Regions from separate parts of the Clostridium pacaense genome, predicted to be linked through region 3. Evidence: predicted binding sites of a transcription regulator. Region 3 holds the regulator's gene; each other region holds the start of a gene.

Region 1 (7,564 bases), on a different contig from region 3:
AGATCCAGAGCCAGCAGTGTCAGGATTTTGAGATGATATTTGAGGGGGTGACTGCCCTTAACCTGCGTCCGCCTGGCGACAATTACATGGCGGATATATACGATGCATCGCTTTTTGTACGTGACGCATCCGTGTTCTTCAGTGACAGTTATCTGGAAAAACCGGATATGTCCTATGTAGGAACATGGATTACAGCATATGGATTACGATGGAGATTTACATAAAAGGAAAAAAGCACGGATTCAGGCAGATATCACAGGCCGGAACGATTGTTAATAGATTCACGTACAACTGGTTTTTATGAATTTTATGATATTTTTATTGACGGTATCACAAAAAAACAAAATGGTTTTTTTGAAATCAAGCGGTAGGATTTTATATTATTGTTAAATAATATACAAAATCCTGCCGCTCTTTCAATGCTTTATGAGTGAATAATGAATATGTTATCACAAAAATTGTTAAAAATATATCATTTATTAAATTGAATTTTATTGTCAGTTATGCAATTTTTCTAATGTCTGTTTGTATATTTATTTAGGTATTTATTTAGGTATTTGTTTAGATATCCAACGTGTTATTTTCAAAACCAATCTAGTGTTAGCCATATTTTGCTATATTCTTATAATTTCTCCAGCTCCTTAACTATCACCCTCTATTTCCCCATATTATACCCAATAATACACAAGTATTTTTCATCCATCTAATGTAGCTGCTATTTTTCAGGCTCCATAATCACAGAAAAATAGCCCAAAAAACTTAACAAGCAGAACTATAAAGATAATGTTAATAAAAAATCGATACTAATCAAAATATTATCAAATAAATGTTAAAATATTATTTTAATTGACAGATTAAAATGCCCGGATATAATCAGGTTTAGGCACCGGTCCTGGCCTGGACGGTTGGGGCGGGATGCAAGAATATAAGGGGGTAGCAGTATGTCTACATATTATTTTTTACCTACACGCAATGTTTTTGGTGAAGGCGCGGTTCAGGAGGCCGGGGACCTGGTTAAGAGTTTAGGCGCAAAGAGATGCCTGATTGTAACGGACCGGTATCTGGGAGAAATCGGCATGGCGGACAGGGTACGGGAAATCCTGGAAAAGGCAGGGATTGAGGCATGTATTTTTGCGGGGGCAGAGCCGAACCCAACGGATAGGAACGTGGAAGCCGGAGCCAGGTTTTATCAGGAAAATGAATGCAATTCCATCATTTCCCTGGGCGGCGGTTCCTCCCACGACTGTGCAAAGGGGATTGGGCTGGTTGCTGCCAACGGCGGAAGGATTGCTGATTTTGAGGGGGTCGATAAGTCTTCAAAACCAATGGTTCCGCTTATGGCCATCAACACCACTGCCGGAACCGCGTCAGAGATAACCAGGTTCTGTATCATCACGGATACTTCCCGCAAGGTAAAGATGGCCATCGTGGACTGGCGGGTCACGCCCCAGATTGCCATCAATGATCCGGAGCTTATGAAGGGGATGCCGCCGTCACTGACCGCATCCACGGGGATGGATGCGCTGACCCATGCCATCGAGGCTTACGTATCCACGGATGCCAATCCGCTGACAGACGCAGCGGCCATCATGGCAATCAAGATGATTGCCCATTACCTACCAAAGGCAGTTGCCAACGGCAATTACATGAAGGCCAGGGATAAGATGGCCTATGCCCAGTACCTGGCGGGAATTGCATTTAACAACGCGTCCCTGGGGTATGTCCATGCCATGGCGCACCAGCTGGGCGGTTTTTATAATCTGCCCCACGGTGTGTGCAATGCAATCCTTCTGCCCTATGTTGAGAGTTATAACCTGATCGGCAATATGAACCGGTTCAGGGATGTGGCCCAGGCAATGGGTGTCCAGGTGGAAGGCATTTCCGTAACCTGTGCGGCTGAAAAGGCAATCGAGGCCATTAAGAAGCTGAGCAGGCAGCTGGAAATCCCATCGGATTTAAAGCAGCTGGGAGTAAAGGAGGAGGACTTCGCAGTCATGGCTGATAATGCCAAGAAGGACGTCTGCCAGCTGACAAACCCAAGGACCGCAACCAGGGAACAGGTCATTGAGATTTACCGCCAGGCGTATGTTGGGGAGTAGAGGGGACAAATGTTAATGCAATATTAACAAAAAGAGTTTGTTAAATAAAAGATTTTTGTTGACTATTGCCTGTCTTATGATATATCATAGTGGCCAGAGGGGTAACACAACCGTATTAATCTTCCGCCAAGGAGGGTTTTTCTGGAAACATGGTGTTTTAGGACAGTGATGGGCTGGCTTTAAAATACATGTTTTTTTTGTGTCCTAAAGTGTGTTTTATAAGCCTGTCCCGATGCTGTACCAAGTGTTGAGAGGAGAGTTTACAATGCATAATGTAGAGCTTAAGGCCAGATACCAGTTGTTCATCGGAGGACAGTGGAAGGATGCATCTGACGGCAGGACCTTTAAGACATACTGCCCGGCAGACGGGAGCGTGCTGGCAGAGTGTGCGGAGGCGGCAAAGGAGGATGTGGATGAGGCTGTGAAGGCGGCCTGGAAGGCATTTGAGTCCTGGAAGCACGTAACGGTCAATGAAAGAGCTGTTATTTTAAACAGGATTGCAGATATCATTGACGCCAATCGGGAACACCTGGCAATGGTGGAATCCCTGGATAACGGCAAACCGATTAGGGAGACCATGGCCGTGGATATACCTATGTCCGCACAGCATTTCCGTTATTTCGCAGGCTGCATCATGGCGGATGAGGGAAGCGCCAATATGCTTGGGGAAAGCACTTTAAGCCTGATTCTCAGGGAACCAATCGGAGTGGTTGGGCAGATCGTGCCCTGGAACTTCCCGTTCCTCATGGCTGCCTGGAAGCTGGCCCCGGTGCTGGCAAGCGGCTGCTGTACTGTATTTAAGTCCTCCAGCGCCACCCCGTTAAGCGTGCTGGAACTTGCAAGGCTGATCCAGGATGTGCTTCCGGCGGGCGTGTTTAACGTACTGACCGGTTCCGGCTCCAGGTCCGGACAATATATGCTGGAGCATAAGGGCTTCAGGAAACTGGCATTTACCGGATCCACGGAAGTGGGCAGGAATGTTGCCCTGGCGGCTGCGCAGAAGCTGATACCGTCCACCCTGGAACTGGGGGGAAAATCAGCCAATATCTTCTTTGAGGACTGTGACTGGGAGATGGCCATGGACGGCCTGCAGATGGGCATCCTCTTTAACCAGGGCCAGGTGTGCTGCGCAGGCTCCAGGGTATTTGTCCAGGAAAGCATCTATGACAGATTCGTCAAAGAGGCAGTGGAGCGGTTTAACCAGGTCAAGGTGGGCCTTCCGTGGGAAGCAGACACCCAGATGGGAAGCCAGATCAACAAGGCCCAGATGGAAAAAATCCTTCAGTACATAGAAGTCGGAAAGGCGGAAGGCGCAACGGTTCTCTGCGGAGGTGAACAGCTCAAATCCGAGGGACTGGAAAATGGCTGCTTCCTTAAGCCCACCCTCCTGGGAAATGTCACAAACCACATGAGGGTTGCCCAGGAGGAAATCTTCGGGCCGGTTGCCTGCATCCTCAAGTTCAGGACCGAGGATGAGGTGGTTGACATGACCAATGACAGCGAATACGGCCTGGGAGGAGCCGTATGGACCAGGGACATCAACAGGGCCCTGCGGGTGTCGCGGGCCATTGAGACAGGACGCATGTGGGTGAATACCTATAATGCCATCCCGGAGGGAGCGCCCTTCGGCGGATACAAGGCATCCGGTATTGGACGTGAAACCCATAAGGTCATGCTGGACCATTATACACAGATGAAGAATATCATGATTAATCTTAGTGAAGCCCCAACAGGATTTTATCCTGTGAAATAAAGCAGGGTATTATTATATAGAAGGAAGCGGTTTTGGAACGGGAAGTTCCGGGGCCGTTTCTTTTTGCTTGCAGACCTGTCTCTGTCTTATCTTTAACAATCAAATATTAAAAAAGAAAAAAATTTAAAATATATATTGACATATTTTTAACGAAAGGTTATAATGCAAACAGTGAGATTGTTAATTAATTATCAATAAGAAAAAATACCCCAACCCAAACAGGCTGATGCAGCCCCAATGCATCACAAACACAAGGAAAAATGAAGGAAAAATGGAGGAAAAGGAAATGGCAAAGAAAATCGAGCAGGTTGTTCCGGAAATCATCGACAGCGTGGACGGACTGAATGCAAAAATGAATGCAATGCGCGAAGCACAGAAAATTTTTGCTACTTACACACAGGAGCAGGTAGACAAAATATTCTTCGCAGCTGCCAGCGCGGCTGATAAGATGCGTCTTCCTCTTGCAAAGATGGCAGTGGAAGAGACCGGCATGGGTATTGTGGAAGACAAGGTCATCAAGAACAACTACGCGGCTGAGTACATTTACAATGCATATAAAGATACAAAGACTGTAGGCGTGATTGAGGAAGATAAGGAATACGGAATCAAGAAGATTGCAGAGCCAATCGGCCTGATTGCAGCTGTCATCCCTACCACCAACCCGACTTCAACCGCTATCTTCAAGACACTGATTGCCCTGAAGACACGTAACGCAATCATCATTTCCCCACATCCGCGTGCAAAGGGATGCACCATTGCGGCTGCTAAGATTGTCCTGGACGCAGCAGTAAAGGCCGGGGCACCGGAAGGAATCATCGGCTGGATTGACGTACCTTCACTGGAACTGACCAACGAGGTCATGAGGGATGCCGACTTAATCCTGGCAACAGGCGGACCTGGAATGGTTAAGGCTGCTTACTCTTCAGGAAAACCGGCACTGGGCGTTGGCGCCGGCAACACACCGGTCATCATTGACGAGACAGCCGAAATCAAGATGGCAGTTAACTCCATCATCCATTCCAAGACATTTGACAATGGTATGATTTGTGCTTCCGAGCAGTCCGTGACTGTCCTGGAATCCATTTACAATGAAGTCAGGAAAGAATTTGAATACAGAGGCTGCTATTTCTTAAAGCCAGGCGAGATTGAGAAGGTCCGCAAGACCATCCTGGTGAACGGCGCGCTGAATGCCAAGATTGTTGGACAGAAGGCTGTTACCATTGCCAAGCTTGCCGGTGTGGAAGTTCCGGAAGACACCAAGATCCTGATTGGCGAGGTTGAGTCCGTGGATATCAGCGAAGAGTTCGCACATGAGAAGCTGTCTCCCGTACTGGCCATGTACAAGGCCAAGACATTCGACGAGGCCCTGGATAAGGCAGAGCGTCTGGTGGCAGACGGCGGCTACGGCCACACTGCTTCCCTGTATGTGAATGTCAACGAAGAAGAGAAAATCATGAAGCATGCTTTAAGGATGAAGACCTGCCGTATTGTCATCAATACACCTTCCTCCCACGGCGGCATCGGCGACCTGTACAACTTCAAGCTGGCTCCATCCTTAACACTGGGCTGCGGTTCCTGGGGCGGAAACTCCGTATCTGAGAACGTTGGAGTGAAGCATTTACTGAATATCAAGACCGTTGCTGAAAGGAGAGAGAACATGCTGTGGTTCCGTGCACCTGAGAAAGTATACTTTAAGAAGGGCTGTCTGCCTGTAGCATTAAATGAGTTAAAGGATGTAATGGGCAAGAAGAGGGCATTCATCGTAACCGACTCCTTCCTGTATAAGAATGGATACACCCATGTTATCACAGACCGTCTCAATGATATGGGACTTACCTATACCGTATTCTCCGATGTACAGCCAGACCCAACCCTGGCCAATGCACAGGCTGGTGCAAAGCTTATGAGGGACTTTGAGCCGGACGTAATCATTGCAATGGGCGGCGGTTCCGCAATGGATGCTGCTAAGATCATGTGGGTTCTGTATGAGCATCCGGAAGTGGACTTCATGGACATGGCAATGCGTTTCATCGATATCAGGAAACGTGTATACACATTCCCGAAGATGGGCGAGAAGGCATACTTCATCGCTGTTCCGACTTCCTCCGGTACTGGCTCCGAGGTTACACCTTTCGCAGTTATCACAGACCAGGAGACTGGCATCAAATATCCGCTGGCTGACTATGCCCTCCTGCCCAACATGGCAATTGTGGACACAGACAATATGATGAGCCAGCCAAGAGGACTGACAAGCGCATCCGGCGTTGACGTCCTGACCCATGCACTTGAGGCATACGCTTCCGTCATGGCTACCGATTACACGGACGGCCTTGCACTTAAGGCCATGAAGAATGTATTTGACTACCTGCCGACTGCTTACAATGAGCCGACTAACGTAGAGGCACGTCAGAAGATGGCTGATGCTTCCTGCATGGCTGGTATGGCATTTGCCAACGCATTCCTGGGAGTGTGCCACTCCATGGCACATAAGCTGGGCGCTTTCCACCACCTGCCACACGGTGTTGCAAACGCACTGTTAATCTCCCTGGTCATCGACTTCAACGCTGCTGAGAACCCACGCAAGATGGGCACCTTCTCACAGTACCAGTATCCACATACACAGGCAAGGTATGCAGAGTGCGCAAGATTCTGCGGAATCCAGGCCAAGGATGATGCTGAGGCAGTTAAGAAGCTGATTGAGAAGACTGAGGAACTTAAGAAAGCCGTTGGAATCAAGTCCTGCATTAAGGATTACGGCATTGATGAGAAAGACTTCTTAGACAGGCTGGATGACATGGTTGAGCAGGCATTCGATGACCAGTGTACTGGTGCCAACCCAAGATATCCTCTTATGAGCGAGATTAAAGAAATGTACTTAAAAGCTTACTACGGTAAATAATTCGTACCCATCATGGGTAAATACCTTTATCCTTTGTGTTTGGAACAGGCCGTCTGTCATATGACAGGCGGCCTGTTCATGCTTTTATTCAAGTCTCTATAATTCCTTTGTATTCACGGAAATTCCTTCGAAAAAAGATTCATAATTGATGTTAAATATTTCCTTCATGGCGGCCAGCTCGGAAACTCGGATATTATAAGTACCGCCCTCAATCTGCGAGTATATGCTGCGTGAAATATTGATGCCCATGAGCTGCATCTTGGCTGTTACCTGCTCCTGGGTCATGTGGGACTGCAGGCGGTATTTGCGGATGTTTGGTCCGATCCTGAAATCCTGCTTTATTTTTTGTTCCATGGCACCCTCCATAATATGCAAGAAATAGGTTGCACTTCCTTGATTTTACGATAAATGTCGTATATAATTGCAATGTATAGGTTGCACAGGAGAAATTGAAAATATAGATGCTGAAATGCGGAATAGGAGTTATGAATGAAGCCGGAGAAAAACCAGGGGGGTTTGTTAATCAGACTGCAGGAATTAGCGGGCTGCCAGTATTTATCGGACCTCCATAATAGTTTTTACATAGAAGATGTGCTGTATGCACTCCGTAGGATTAATATAGCTTCTTATTCCCTGGATGAGTGGAGGGAAGCCATCCGGTATATCCTGGGGGAGGATTTGGAATGCAGGTCTGGGGGGGAGGCAGTGGAGGTGTTGATTAAGAAGTTGAGGGATGTTTAGATTGTTTTTTGGTGAGGGGGACGTCCGGGGAGCGGGGCAGGACGGGCGGCGGCGGATAGGACGCTGAGTTCC
Region 2 (7,564 bases), on a different contig from region 3:
CACACATTCTTCCAGCGTGGCGCCGTTGAGGAACATGGTTCCCAATATCTTGGAAGTCAGGGTGGACAGAATATTGGCCTTGACGCCGCTGCCCATGCCGTCGGCCAGGATCATGATGTTGGAATCCGCGGTCTGAAGCAGTTCTACCTTGTCCCCACAGAGGATTTCGGTATATTTATTCAGGCTTTTATAAGCAACATCCACTGTAATTCCCATTATCTACCTCCGTTGCCGCCTGGTTTCTTCAAATCAGCGCTGTTCAGATGGACGTACCCTGTCTTCCTGCCTGCGGGAGCCGCGCTTCCGATATGGACATAGCCCTTTTTCTGGTCAGGTACCGCAGCATTCCCTGCTGTTCCGGAGCCGCCTGACATTCCGGCGTTTCCTGCCAACCCGGCACCACCGGCCAGCCCGGCGTTTCCTGCTATCCCGGCACCGCCTGCCAGACCAGCGTTTCCTGCCAGCCCGGCACCGCCTGCCGTTCCCGCGCCGGCCCCGGTATTCCCCGGCGTCATGACGCCGCTTAAGGGCCTTGCCCCGCTGCCAAGGTGCACGTCCGGAAGCGCAATGTCTTCCTCGCCGCCCCCGTAGATCCCGTCGCTTCCATCCTCCAGCAGTGAATGGCAGAGCTTGGTCAGGGTGGTCTTGGTCTCGGCCGTAGTCTCGCCTAAGAGTCCGGCTATCTCCTGGGCCACCATCATCTGTTTATGGATTATCTTCTGGGCCAGGTCAATGGTTTCCAGTTTCTTCTCGTACTCTTCCTTGGCCAGCTCTTCCTCCCTGGTGATATCGATGAAGGTGGCAAGGACTGCATTTTCCTTTTCTATGTATACAATGTTCTGTAAGGTGGAAAGATTGTATTCCGGATAGTTCACCCGCTTGCCATGGATGTTCTGGTGCGTGTCGAACACCCACTGGAAATTAGCCGGGTCAATCAGCTCGTACAGGTACATCTTAAGGGCCTCGGAACGTGTCTTGCCAAAATACTTCTCACCCACATCCGAGTACTCCAGGATACGCATGTCGTCCCCCACGATCAGCACGATGTTGGGTGAAGTCTCCATTACCAGGTTGGCCATGGATTCCGCCTTCTCATGCATGAACGGGATGCACATGCTCACCTCCGCCTTGTGCTGGAATACGGCAATGGCCTTCTCACGGCAGGTAGGATAGCCGCAGGCGCCGCAGTTCAGCTCGTCTTCCGGCTTAAGCTTGTTGGTCATGCGCAGGATTTCACGTATCTGCTCTTCCGTGGGCTGTGTATCCCTGGGGGAGTGGTCCTCAAACCGCTTGCCGAAATGCACGTTCTCCCACACCGGCTCCATCTGGCGCTGCTCCGCCGGTTCCCGCGCAATGCTCTCCTCCATGTCCAGCTTGACCTTGAACCTGGAAATGAATTCGTCATTTACCGTAGGTCCCTTGATACATCCGCCGGAACACATATTCATCTCGATGAAGCATCCGTTAATCTCGCCCCGGGCCATGCTCTTGCACAGATCGATGCAGTTGGCCACGCCATGTACATAGAACTTGCGGTAGCCGTCGCTCTCCTCCTCGGTTGCCAGCACGGAGCTTACCACTCCGTTGGTCACCGGATACAGGCGGTTGACCTTGGGGTCAAATGCTGTAAATGGCCGGTCCTCACAGTCCTCGATGACAATGTCCTCTTCCTCCAACCACTTGTTGATATCATTAAAATTCAGCACGGCATCAATATAACCTTCATGCCGCGGATCCTTGGACTCCTTTTTCTTGGCAATGCACGGTCCCAGGAACACCACCCTCACGTCCCGCCCAAGCTCTTCCTTCAGAAGCTTTCCGTGGGCAATCATAGGGGACACCACCGGCGCCAGGTACGGTACCAGCTGGGGATAATAAATCTCCACCAGGTCATTGACGCTTGGACAGCAGGTGGTAATGATGTTATCCATCTTATGTTCCCTGAGGATTCTGGCGTATTCAGCCGTCACGAAGGCGGCGCCCTCCGAGGTTTCCCTCACATCCTCAAACCCAAGGCGCATCAGCGCTCCGCGCACCTGCCCGATTGTCTTATATTTTAAAAGTCCCATGTAAGCCGGCGCAATGGATACCACTACCCGCATGCCTTCCCGCAGGAACCCCTTTACCATATCCAGATCGCTCCGGAGGGTCTTGGCGGACTGGGGACATATCTTGAGACAATGTCCGCAAAGTATACATCTGTCAGGCATGATGACCGCCCGCTCATCCTTTACCTGGATGGCCTTCACATCGCAGTAGCGGACGCATTTGTAGCAGTGCTTGCACTTTGTGGCTTTGAAATCAATGATTTCCATGCCCATAATCAAAGTCTCCCTTTTATCTCATTCTCGAAAAATTCCTCGGTATCTTCCGGTTTCAGTGAATAGAGTTCGCCCTCCACGGTCACACATACGCCGTGGTCACAGTTGCCTGTGCAGAATGCGCCGTTTAAATCCACCTGGTCAGACAGGCCATTCTCAGCAACCAGCTTCTGAAGCTTTGCGATAATCTCCCTGGACCCTTTTAAATGACAGGCACTTCCAATACAAATCGTTACTTTCATCCCTTATTCCTCCACTATCTGCGTGTATTATGAGTTCACCCCAAACGGTATCTCCATTATCTCATATTGTGATATTTATATCAATAATATTTCTCAAATATTTTATAGAAAAGGAGGGCCTGTTGTGCTATAGTAAAGGATATTTATGAGAGGAGAGATTGTATTATGAAACGTTCCATTTCCATACTTTTAACTGCATTCCTGGGCGCTTCCCTGATGCTTGGCGGATGCGGCGGATCCGGACAGGGTTCCGCTGCCAAGGACACTGCCGCCAGCGCCACACAGGCAGAACCCCCTGCCCCTGATTCCCAGGAGACCGGCAGCAGCGGGTCAGAGGATACCGGGTCTTCTGAGGAAAGCGGGTCCAACAGTCCGGCCGGGTCTGCCAAGGAGCTTACCGCGGACGGATCCGGGGATGAGCCGAAACTGACCTGCCAGGCCGGAATCCGCGTGGGTTCCCTAAAAGGCCCCACCTCCATGGGCCTGGTATCCCTGATGGACAAGGCCGCCAAGGGCGAAACCTCCAATGTATATGAATTTACCATGACCGGCAAGGCGGACGAGCTGGTAGGCAAGATTGCAAACGGTGACCTGGACATCGCCCTGGTGCCGGCCAATGTGGCCAGCGTCCTCTACGCCAAGACCCAGGGAAATGTAACGGTCCTGGACATCAACACCTTGGGCGTCCTGTATGTGGTTGCATCAGATGATTCCATCACATCCATGGCAGACCTTAAGGGACGGACCATTTACATGACCGGCAAGGGCACCACGCCGGAATATGTGATGAATTACCTCTTAAAGGAAAATGGCCTCGGTTCCGGCGATGTGGACCTCCAGTTTAAGTCTGAAGCCACCGAGGTTGCCTCTATCTTAAAGCAGGATTCCAGCGCCATCGGCGTGCTTCCCCAGCCCTTTGCCACAGCCGCCTGCATCCAGAATGAGGATCTGAAAACCGTTCTGGACCTGACGGAACAGTGGGACATGCTGAACAAGGACAGCGGCAGCATGCTGGTAACAGGCGTCACCCTGGTGCGCAGCGACTTCCTCCGGGAGAACCGTTCGCCCATTGAGGATTTCCTGAAAGACCATGCGGAATCCGCCCTGTTTACTTCCGGACATCCGGAGGAAGCAGCAGCCCTTATCGCTGCCCAGGGCATTGTGGAGAAAGCCCCCATCGCCCAGAAGGCCCTTCCCTACTGCAACATCGTATGCATTACAGGACAGGAGATGAAGGATGCATTAAGCGGATACCTCTCCATCCTCATGGAACAGGATGCCAAATCCATCGGCGGCCAGATGCCCGGGGATGACTTTTATTACATGCCTTAGAGCGTGAAGGCCCCCAGGGGCGGATACCATATGACTGGTTGGCGGAGACATTTTTCATGAATCAAAACACCCGTATACGGAAATATTTCATCTGGCTGTTCTGGATTGCAGTGTGGCAGGCAGCCAATATGCTGATACACAACAATATCATATTCGTGGGGCCTGTGGATATGGTAAAGGCCCTCCTGGAGCTTGTCCGCGACAGCTCCTTCTGGGCCTCCATCTTCAGTTCTTTTGCCAGGATAAGCCTTGGCTTTCTCGGGGCATTTGTACTCAGCATCCTGTTAGGATGCCTGGCCTATGCATTTCCCCTTATAAGGGAACTGCTGGAACCGGTGATGCTGTTAATCAAATCGGTCCCCGTGGCCTCCTTTGTCATCCTTGCCCTTATCTGGATCGGTTCCCATAACCTGGCCGTCTTTACGTCCTTTCTGGTCGTGGTCCCCATGATATATGTGAATACCCTTTCCGGGCTGGAACACACGGACAGGAAGCTTCTGGAGATGGCCCTGGTATTCCGGATTCCCCTGTGGAAGCAGGTGCGCCATATCTATATCCCCGCCGTGCTGCCCTACCTTATCAGCGGATGCCGGACCGCCCTGGGCATGAGCTGGAAATCCGGCGTGGCCGCGGAGGTAATCGGCATACCGGAAGGTTCCATCGGCGAACAGCTCTACTATTCCAAACTTTATCTGGATACCGCTGGGCTGTTTGCCTGGACCTTTGTCATCATAATTGTCAGCGCTGTTTTTGAACGTATTTTCCTGTATCTTTTAGGGAAAGTGAAACACTAAAGTACTGACAGGGCCTGTGGGAACACCGTTGCCATATACGCCCTTATAAAACGCTTAAGGAGCCACGAAGAGAATGATTGAACTCAGACATATCACAAAATCATATGACGGCCTGCCTGTCCTCACGGATATCAGCATGACTTTCCGGGACGGCGGGTGTTACTGCCTTATGAGCCCTTCCGGCTCCGGCAAGACCACCCTGATGCGGATCATGATGGGGCTGGAAACGCCGGATGAGGGGACCGTGGCCATTACCCCCGGCGGGAAAACCGCCGCCATATCAGCCGTATTCCAGGAGGATAGGCTGTGTGAATCCTTCTCCCCCATGGATAATGTGATGATGTGCGTTGGCCGTTCCCTGAAAGCCTCCCGCGTCAGGTGGGAGATGGGGAAGCTGCTGCCTGAGGAATGTCTCAACCGTCCCGTATCCACCTTGAGCGGCGGCATGAAGAGACGCGTCGCGGTCCTGAGGGCGCTGCTCACCCCGTCCGATATCCTTATCATGGATGAGCCTTTTACCGGGATGGATGAGGAGCTGAAACGCAGTGTGATTGCGTATATCAGGGAAAAGCAGGATGGACGGATCCTGATCCTCTCCACCCACCAGGAGGAGGATGTGGCCCTGATTGGCGGGGAACTGGTACGGATATGCAGCAGTTCCCCTGATCCTTCACAAATCCCTGAATCTTTTGTATAAAGACCATGCACATCTTCCCATCTGGTATTTTCCTGTTCATGAATTTCGGAGCGGCTTCCGCCACTCCAATATATCTGCCGTTTATCATGGACCGGCAGTAATCCGGCTGCAGATATGCAGCCTTTCTAATCTGTCCTGCACCTTCTTACTTTTTCCCGGATTTTATTGTTATACAAAAAATTTTATGTATATATTGTGTCTTTTTCCCATTATGCAATAGGCAATATGCATATATTTTTGTAAATATTATATAACAAAGTGACAATAGACAGCAAAAAGTTTGTACGTTATAATAATTATGTTACTCGCAATAGCGAATATATTTCTCAATTGTTAGTTTTTAAAGCCAGCTTGAAAAGGAGGAGGAATGAATTTATTAGTTATAAATCCCAACACCTCAGATGCCATGACGGAAGATATCAGGAGGACCGTGGAGCGTGTCAGGGCCCCTGACACGTCTGTCACGGTTACAGGATTGGATTTCGGTCCGGAAGCCCTGGAATCGTTCTATGATTATGCCCTTTCCGGTTTTGGGTTATGCCGCCTTTTAAAAATGTCCGGAAACGCATATGACGGAATCTTAATCGCCTGCTACGGCGATCCCGGCCTGTACGCGGCAAAGGAAATCTGTGATTGCCCGGTCCTTGGCATTGCAGAGACATCCATTGCCATGTCATTCCTTTTAGGAAGCCGTTTTTCCATCCTGGCAGCATCTGAAAAAGCAGTCCCCATGATGGAAAACATGGTGTCCCAGTACGGAATGGACCATCGCTTAGCAGGCGTTTTCCCATTAAATATGAGTGTGCTGGATGCTGAAGCCAACAGGGAAGAAACCATAAGCCGTTTGATTGAAGAGGGCAAAAAGGCGGTTGCAAAAGGGGCGGAGGTTTTGATCCTGGGTTGTGCCGGCATGACAGGATTTGGCGGGCCGGTAAGCCAGGCGCTGGGAATCCCGGTGATGGATCCTGTGGAAACATCGTTCCTGGTCCTGGAAATGATGTGCAGGGGAGGATATAAGACATCCAAAAAAGGTCTTTATAAAACCCCGGAGGAAAAGAAAATCAAAAGAGGACATTTACTTACTGAAAATATTTAATATAAAGGAGAATATAAATTATGAAAAAGAAATCAATGTCAATCATGAGCCTGACCCTGGCAGCCGCAATCTGTTTATCCGCCTGCTCATCCGGAGGTGCCGGCAGCCCAGGCGCAGCTGCCGGTAATGATACCTCCGCAGCCGCCGCCGGCAGTGAAGGTGCGGATTCCCAGTGGGATAACAGCGTTGCCATGATCCTGCCCGGCCTGATTACGGATGAGGCCTTCAACCAGTTTACATATGAAGGCATGGTCAAGGCAAAGGATGAATTAGGGATCAAGACAGCCTATAAGGAAAATGTAACCCAGGACGAGCAGGTAGAGGTGCTTCGCCAGTTTGCCCAGCAGGGCTATGAGATCATCATCGGACAGGGAGGCCAGTTCGGCGAAGCCGTGTCGATTGTGGCCGAAGAATTTCCTGACCGCCAGTTCATATTCTCCGTGGGTACGGACACCTTTGACCTGCCTAACATGTCTGCCGCCACCATCAGCTACAGCCATGCCGGGTTCATCGGCGGGGTTTTGGCAGGCCTGACCACCAAGACCAATAAGGTTGCCATGGTGACGGGCGAATTCTATGATACACACCGCATGATGGAAGCCAGCTTCTACAAGGGCGTGGCCTATGTCAATCCGGATATTGAGACGACCGCCATCACCACAGGCGACTGGGCCGATACCGTCAAGGCCCGCGAGGCCTGCCTTGCTGTGATTGCACAGGGTTATGATGTCCTGTTCCCCTGCCTGGATGCCGCAGGCGCAGGCGTTGCCGCCGCTGCCCAGGATTCCGGGAATGTGAAGGTCGTCGGCGCTGTTGCCGACTACGCCAGGGACTACGGCGCAGAAGATGTCACTGCGGGAAGCGTTGTGTTTGCCTGGGACGAACTGGGATATCTGGAAACAAAAGGCGAATTATGCGACGGCAGGTCCCATGTTCTTGGCATGAAGGAAAACGGCATCCGTCCGGTCATCAATATAGAACTGACAAGTGAGCAGCAGGCTGTTTATGACGCGGCGGTTGCCGACCTTCTTGCCGGAAAAATTGACATTGCTGACTAGGCATAAGCTTATTGATTCAGGGAA
Region 3 (7,564 bases):
CAGGCCATAGATGGAAATGCCCGCCCGCACCATGTCAAGGCCGTTGGCCCCCAGCGACTCCACGATACCGGCGCTGTTGGAGCAATGCCTGATTGGGATGGTTATCCCTCTGCTGCCGAGCATTTCCACAAAATCATTATATTTCCCAAACTGCAGTCCATAGGTGGTCTTATCCGCCTCGTCTGCCCTTGCAAAATGTGTGAACATGCCCTCAATGCGGATTCCCTCCAGCATGTTGATCCTGTATACCATGTCAGCGGATTCCTGGTCCGGTTTCATGCCGATGCGGTTCATGCCCGTGTCCACTGCCAGATGGATATTGGCCTTCTTCCCCATGGCGGCTGCAACAGCCGACAGCTTTTGGGCCTCCCCGTAACGGAACATGGCCGGACGGATATCGTACTGAACCAGGTCCTCAAACCGGCTTTCATGGGTCACGCCCAGGACAAGGATCATCTTGCGTATGCCGTGGCGGCGCAGGATGATGCCTTCGTCCACGGATGCCACGGCATATCCGTCCACATACGGGTCAATGGTCCTGGCAACCGGCACTGCGCCATGTCCGTAACCGTCTGTCTTGACCACGCCGATCATGGACGTGGAAGCCGGGAGGTTTGCCTTCATGGCCTCCATATTGGCAGCCACCGCATCCAGATGGATGGCCGCATATACCCTGCTGTATGGTTTCATTTTATCTGCCTCCTGTTTTGTCTCATTCCATCGCGGGCTCCATAGCCCTCCCGATTGCATGTGCCAGATCCGATGCCAGAAGGCTGTGCTGCCCTGTCTGCCTGGCTGCCGCCTCTCCTGCCCTGCCGTGAAGGTAGACCCCCATCAGGGCGGCCTGTTCTTCCTCCATGCCAATGGCCGCGAGGCCTGCGATGATACCCGTAAGGACATCGCCGGAACCGGCCTTGGCCATGGCGCTGTTGCCGCTGGAATTAATGTAGAGCGTCCCGTCCTTGCCTGCCACCACCGTGGCAGCATCCTTAAGCACGCAGGTAATGCCGTACCGCCCCGCATATTCCAGCGCTGCCCCGGCCAGATTCTCCTTGATGGCATCGATGCCCTCCCCTGTCAGCCTGGCCATCTCCCCAAGATGGGGGGTGATTATGATGTTTTCCGTGTAGTAGGTGGTCAGGTACGGATGCCCGGCTATGGCATTGAGGCCGTCCGCATCAATGATCACAGGCACAAAGGCGCTGGTCAGTATATCCTCCACCAGGTATTCCACATATGGTTCGCTGCCAAGTCCCGGCCCCAGCACCACCACATCCGCCCAGTTCATCTGCTCCTCAATCATGCGCTTGAACTCTTCCCTGCCCGAAACCAGCTGGTCCGCCGTGTAGGTGACGATGATGGCTTCCGGCAGGCGTTCCTGAAGGATCTGGCGGTTTTCCTCCACGGTCAGGAGCTTAACCAGCCCGGCGCCGGTGCGGTAGGCAGCCAGGGCGCTGAGGTATGCGGCGCCGCACATGTTCCGCGACCCTGCTGCAATCAGCACCTTCCCAAAGGTTCCCTTATTGGAATAGGCGGGCCGGCCTGGAATAAGAGCCAGATCCTCCGGCCCGTAGGTGAAGGCGTATCCACACCCTTCCTCTGCCTCCGCCACGGCCCCAAGGGCTGTTTCCGGGAATCCGATATCGCATACCTTTACCCTGCCCGCGTATTCCCTGCCCGGATAAAGGGCTGTTCCGGTCTTCTCCCAGCCAAAGGTGACAGTGACATCCGCCTTCAGCGCAATGCCCATGACAGCCCCCGTGTCCCCATGGATTCCCGAGGGAACATCCACCGCGATGGTATGGGGAATCCTCTTTTCAGACAGCATTTCCATGCACTGTCTGTACTCCCCCTCGATGGGACGGCTTAAGCCCACGCCGAATACCGCGTCAATGAGAAGGCAGCACTCCCCATCCACTGCCCCGGTCCAGGGCCTGACCTCCATGCCCAGCCTGCGCGCAATGGATACCTGGGCCTTAAACTCCTCTGTCCCCTTTTCCAGGTTCCCCACCACGTAAATACAAGCCTGATATCCTTTCAGATAAAGCATCCTGGCCGCCGCCACGCCGTCCGCCCCGTTGTTGCCGGTGCCGCACACCGCCCAGACAGCATCCCTCTGTCCGGCCAGGGCCTCTGCCTCTTCTGCCACCCAAAGGGCCGCCCGTTCCATCAGGACCATGGACGGTATGCCTATGGTATGGATGGTATGGGCGTCCACCGCCTTCATCTGTTTTGCCGTTACCAGTGTTCTCATCCGCATTTACCTCCTGTAAAAAGCAAAGGCCGGCAAGCATAAAGAATGGCTCCTTTGCTTGCCGGCTGATTCTTACTTTGATGCTTTTCCCTCTTCCGTCTTCTGGTCGTACATGCTGCATACCCTGTATGACAGGCGCATCAGACTTTCAGACAGATGGACATTCTCCACTACCACATCATCCGGAACCACCAGATCAGTATGGGCAAAGTTCCAGATTGCCTTGATACCGGCCTGGACAAGACGGTCTGCAATCTCAGGCGCCTTTGTCTTTGGAATGGTCAGGGCCGCTATCTGAATCTCATTCTCCTTGATGTAGTGCTCCAGATCATCCACGGAGCGGATCTCAATCCCGCGGATTACCAGGCCAATCAGCTTGGGGTTAATGTCAAACATGCCCTTGATGACAAATCCACGCCTTTCGAAATTCGTATAGTTTGCAATGGCCTGCCCCAGATTGCCAGCCCCGATGATGATCAGGTTGTGCTGCTGGTCAATCCCTAAAATCTTTGCTATCTCGGCATACAGGTACTTGACGTTATAACCGTATCCCTGCTGGCCGAATCCTCCAAAATTATTAAGGTCCTGACGGATCTGTGATGCCGTTACTTTCATCCTGGCGCTAAGTTCATTGGAAGAGATGCGTTCCACACCCTCCTCAATCAGTTCACCCAGGTAGCGGTAATAGCGGGGCAATCTTGAAATTACCGCCTTTGATATCTCTTTGCGTTCCATTGTGTTCCACCTTCCCCTTACGCGTTTCTATAAATACCTAATGGTTCTATTATAAACAAGTGTCAAAAAAATGTCAAACACGTTTCAGTATGTTCTTGAAAAAATTTTCCTATTATATTATACTGGTGAAAGTATAATGTGGAAATCCCGGCGGTCTGGAGCCTTGAAAAACAGGCGGTATATGCGGGTTTCCTTCCCATATAAGCGCGTAAAGACAGCGCCCCGGTTCCCCGCCCGGATGGGGCGCCGGTGTACAATGCAAAGGAGTTTAACCATGATTTTATCATGCAGCAATATAACCAAGTCCTTCGGTGACAAACATATCTTAAAGCAGGTTTCCTTCCACCTGGAAGACCACGAAAAGGCGGCCATTGTGGGCATTAACGGCGCAGGCAAGACCACCCTTCTGAAAATCATCATCGGCGAACTGGCTGCAGACGAGGGCGTTGTGGCCCTCAGCAAGGGCTCCACCATAGGTTATCTGGCGCAGCACCAGGACCTGGACAGCGAAAGCACGATTTACGAAGCCCTTCTGGAGGTAAAGCGCCCGGTCATACAGATGGAGGAGCGGATCCGCAGCCTGGAGCTTAAGATGCATTCCGCCTCAGGCGATGCCCTGGAAGCCATGCTGGCGGAATACAGCCGCTTAAACCATGCCTTTGAACTGGCCAATGGCTATGCTTATAAAAGCGAGGTCACGGGCGTATTAAAAGGCCTTGGATTCAGCGAGGACGAATTTACCAAGCCCATCAACACCCTTTCCGGCGGTCAGAAAACCCGTGTCTCCCTGGGCAAGCTCCTGCTCACCAAGCCGGACGTACTGCTGCTTGACGAGCCGACCAACCACCTGGACATGGAGTCCATTGCCTGGCTGGAAACCTATTTGAAGGGTTATTCAGGCAGCGTGATCATCGTTGCCCATGACCGTTATTTCCTGGACCGTGTGGTTTCCAAGATTGTGGAGCTGGATAACGGCATCGGGACCATGTTCTCAGGCAATTATTCCGCCTACAGCGACAAGAAAGCCATGCTCCGGGATGCCAAAATCAGGGCATATCTAAACCAGCAGCAGGAAATCAAGCATCAGGAAGCAGTCATCACCAAGCTTAAATCCTTTAACCGTGAAAAGTCCATCCGGCGTGCAGAGAGCCGTGAAAAGATGCTGGATAAGATTGAGCGGCTGGATAAACCGGTGGAAATTGACGATTCCATGGATATACGGCTGGAGCCGGATGTAATCAGCGGCAATGATGTGCTGACGGTCAGGGAATTAAGCAAATCCTTTGACGCCCAGACCCTTTTTTCCCACGTGGATTTTGATATCAAACGCGGGGAACGGGTGGCTATCATAGGCAACAACGGAACCGGCAAGACCACCCTGTTAAAAATCATCAACGGCCTCCTGGAGGCTGACAGCGGCGAAATCCGCCTGGGTTCCAAGGTGCACATCGGTTATTACGACCAGGAACACCAGGTCCTGCACATGGACAAGACATTGTTTGAGGAGATACAGGATACCTATCCTGACATGAATAATACCCAGATCCGCAATACCCTGGCCTCCTTCCTGTTCACGGGCGATGATGTGTTCAAGCTGATCCGGGACTTAAGCGGCGGGGAACGCGGACGCGTGTCCCTGGCCAAGCTCATGCTCTCCGACGCCAACTTCCTTTTACTGGATGAGCCTACCAACCATCTGGACATCACGTCCAAGGAGATACTGGAAAGCGCCCTCTGCCGCTATACGGGCACCGTGCTTTATGTGTCCCATGACCGTTATTTCATCAACCGCACCGCCACCAGGATACTGGACCTGACCAGCCAGTCCCTGATTAATTATATCGGCAACTACGATTATTACCTTGAGAAGAAGGATGACGTGGAAGCAGCATTCGCAGCAAGGAATGCTGCGGGCCAGGCGCCTGCGGGAACGCCGGACAGGGATCTGGCCTCCTCTTCTGCCAGCGATATAAAGCTGGACTGGAAGGCCCGGAAGGAAGAACAGGCGCGCATACGCAAGCGCCAGAACGAACTGAAGAAAACAGAGGATTCCATCCATGCCCTGGAAACCAGGGACAGTGAGATTGACGGGCTGCTTTCCCTGGAAGAGGTCTACACCGATGTGGACAGGCTGATGGAACTGAACAGGGAAAAGGAAGAAATTGCCCGGCAGCTAGAAGAACTGTATGAGCGATGGGAAGAACTGGCTGAGGATTGATGGTTTCTGAGTGGATGAAAGGAGTAAATGCATGAAATTAAAACGGATCCTGGCCCTGACCGGAGCCTTGCTTCTTGTGGCGCTGTTTGTACTGGCCATTATCCTGGCCGTGACAGGCGCCCCAAAGAATTACCTGATGGCCGTGATTTTCTCCATGGTGTTCATACCCATCATCATGTTTGCCATGGGACTGATGACACGTGTCTTAAAGCCTTCCGAACCAGTGGATATGGAAGCGCTGAAGGCGGAGGCGGAAAAAGCCGGTATGGCCGGTACACAGGCCGGCGGACGGACAGCCCATGACAAAGCGGAGGATAAAGGGGTTGGAAAGACCAAAGGCTGTGATAAAACATCCAGGCCATAGGCTGATGGGGATGACTTTGGGAATGGGATAATCTTGAGAATGGAATGATTTTGAGAATAGAATGAACTTAAGAATAGAATGAACTTAAGAATAGGATAAACTTAAGAATTGTAAATGCCGGGAAAGCTGTGTCCTACAGGTTTCCCGGCATTTTGTATCCTGGATACAAAATGGACATTCAAAAGGTAATCACTCATAAAACAGTATCGGCCAATAAACTGAAACAGGCAGATACCAAATATACCGCAAAGTGGGCGTAATCTGTCCTAAGGAGGTACCTTTGGTGGAATCCTCAGGACAGATAGAGGGAATGAATTTTCAAACACGCTCCAGAAAGGAATCCTGCTGCTTACAGGGAGATATCATATTCCAATTGTTAAAATAATAGAAACGTCCACAATTATGTGATATAATCTCCTACAACAACGGTGCGGACTCCATATATAAATGCATATTCAAAAAAACGAGGTGACATTTATGAGAGCAAATTTTGATGAGATTTCTATACAATACTGGCTTGATAACCGTAAATATATTCAAGCAAAATCATATTCCTGTTTTCACAATGGATATGTTTACGGCGATAATATGCAGTTTGATAAAATTAATTTTGTATTCGTGGCTGGCGATAATGAGATAATAATTGACGGGGAAAGTCCTCGAAAAACATATATTAAATTCGTTGAGGCTGCCTGTAATCAGTCCATTGAGATTATGAATGGATTCCTAACCGCAAAAGCAGATAAATTTAAAATTTATCCGGAAACAGTTGTCCATGGCTTTACAGCAGGGCAGAAAAACAGTACACGGATACAGGATGAGAACAGTGCAATCATTATTTCGGACAAAAAGTATTATGTTGCAAATAATTTAAAGATATGCGAATTTTTCAATGCGGCTGCCAGTGCCCTGACTGAAGAATACAGGAAAAAATGGTATATAAGGATCATCTGTAATGATAAGCACAGAAATACCCCCTTAAAGGCGGTAGATGAGCTTCAACCAGCAGAAACAAAACCGTATAGCAGTTTTAAATTACTCATTGATGATGAGGACACTCCCACCAAAAGGAAATCAGCGCCAAAACAGACCACAAGGCCATGTAAGACAGATTATATCACCCTGAATGAAAAGAAAAAAAGCATTGGCGATTTAGGAGAATATATTGTTATTGAGTTCGAAAAGAAAAAGTTACGTAATGTAGGGTTAGTGGAACTTGCGAAGCAAATTGAACATACATCACAGGAAGTGGGCGATAACGAAGGCTATGATATTAAATCCTTTACCGAACAAGGGGAACTATTATATATTGAGGTAAAGAGTACAGAACAGAACCATGACGGCGGTTTCTATATTTCCCAAAATGAAATCACTGTTGCCAATAAGATGCAGCAGCAAAAGAAAAACTACAGAATTTACAGACTATACAATATTAACAAGAGAAAAGGTGAGGCCCATTTAAAGATATATGAACCTCCATTTGATACCGGGCGGTATGTCATGAAAGTAATGTCCTGGTATATTGAAAACGAAATTTAACAAATTCTTAAAATCAAGTGGGTAATTGGGGAATTAAAATGATAAATGAACATGGACCTGTTGGAAGTCCTGCTGCGTCTTTACTGAATGGGTCTGCATAACAGGGAAACGGCATAGCCCGCAAAGCTATGCCGTTTTCCAGAAAATATTCCTGATACCGTCTTGTAGGTACCTTTCGATTTAAATGTCCTTTTCAGAATTTATTTTCGAACCCTTACTATACTTCCCGAAGCGGCTTGCGCATGATAATGTCATCCCGTCCCGGTCCATTGGAGACCATTGCAATGGGAGCCTCAATCTCCTTTTCCACGAACTCTATATATTTGCGGCAGTTCTCAGGCAGTTCCTCATAATCCTTAATCCCGCGGATGTCGCATTTCCATCCCGGGAGCCTGGTAAGCACAGGTTTAGCCTTCTCAAGCCGTGCGGTGGTGGGGAATTCCTTTGTCACCTG

Evidence for each region. The regulator Rex, encoded in region 3, represses fermentation and respiration genes when NADH is low (regulators of the CRP and FNR family bind a similar motif). The targets are predictions, from matches to a motif close to ATTGTTAANNNNTTAACAAT.
Region 1: the regulator Rex is predicted to act here: its motif matches at 4,029-4,048, upstream of adhE (bifunctional acetaldehyde-CoA/alcohol dehydrogenase).
Region 2: the regulator Rex is predicted to act here: its motif matches at 2,629-2,648, upstream of LK536_RS45080 ((2Fe-2S) ferredoxin domain-containing protein).

What each region holds. Positions count from the first base shown of each region.
Region 1 covers NZ_JAJFEB020000002.1:490,234-497,797, reverse strand. The annotation lists gene LK536_RS35750 (hypothetical protein) at 1-224, shown strand, start outside; gene LK536_RS35745 (iron-containing alcohol dehydrogenase) at 942-2,099, shown strand; gene LK536_RS35740 (aldehyde dehydrogenase family protein) at 2,365-3,852, shown strand; gene adhE (bifunctional acetaldehyde-CoA/alcohol dehydrogenase) at 4,139-6,751, shown strand; gene LK536_RS35730 (helix-turn-helix domain-containing protein) at 6,848-7,105, opposite strand; gene LK536_RS35725 (hypothetical protein) at 7,241-7,492, shown strand.
Region 2 covers NZ_JAJFEB020000008.1:234,345-241,908, forward strand. The annotation lists gene LK536_RS45070 (SpoIIE family protein phosphatase) at 1-216, opposite strand, end outside; gene LK536_RS45075 ([Fe-Fe] hydrogenase large subunit C-terminal domain-containing protein) at 216-2,321, opposite strand; gene LK536_RS45080 ((2Fe-2S) ferredoxin domain-containing protein) at 2,324-2,563, opposite strand; gene LK536_RS45085 (ABC transporter substrate-binding protein) at 2,729-3,895, shown strand; gene LK536_RS45090 (ABC transporter permease) at 3,952-4,689, shown strand; gene LK536_RS45095 (ATP-binding cassette domain-containing protein) at 4,763-5,386, shown strand; gene LK536_RS45100 (aspartate/glutamate racemase family protein) at 5,754-6,482, shown strand; gene LK536_RS45105 (BMP family protein) at 6,503-7,540, shown strand.
Region 3 covers NZ_JAJFEB020000001.1:402,356-409,919, forward strand. The annotation lists gene alr (alanine racemase) at 1-690, opposite strand, end outside; gene LK536_RS31550 (NAD(P)H-hydrate dehydratase) at 713-2,254, opposite strand; gene LK536_RS31555 (redox-sensing transcriptional repressor Rex) at 2,327-2,989, opposite strand; gene abc-f (ribosomal protection-like ABC-F family protein) at 3,264-5,207, shown strand; gene LK536_RS31565 (hypothetical protein) at 5,239-5,571, shown strand; gene LK536_RS31570 (protein NO VEIN domain-containing protein) at 6,049-7,110, shown strand; gene LK536_RS31575 (adenylosuccinate synthase) at 7,328-7,564, opposite strand, start outside.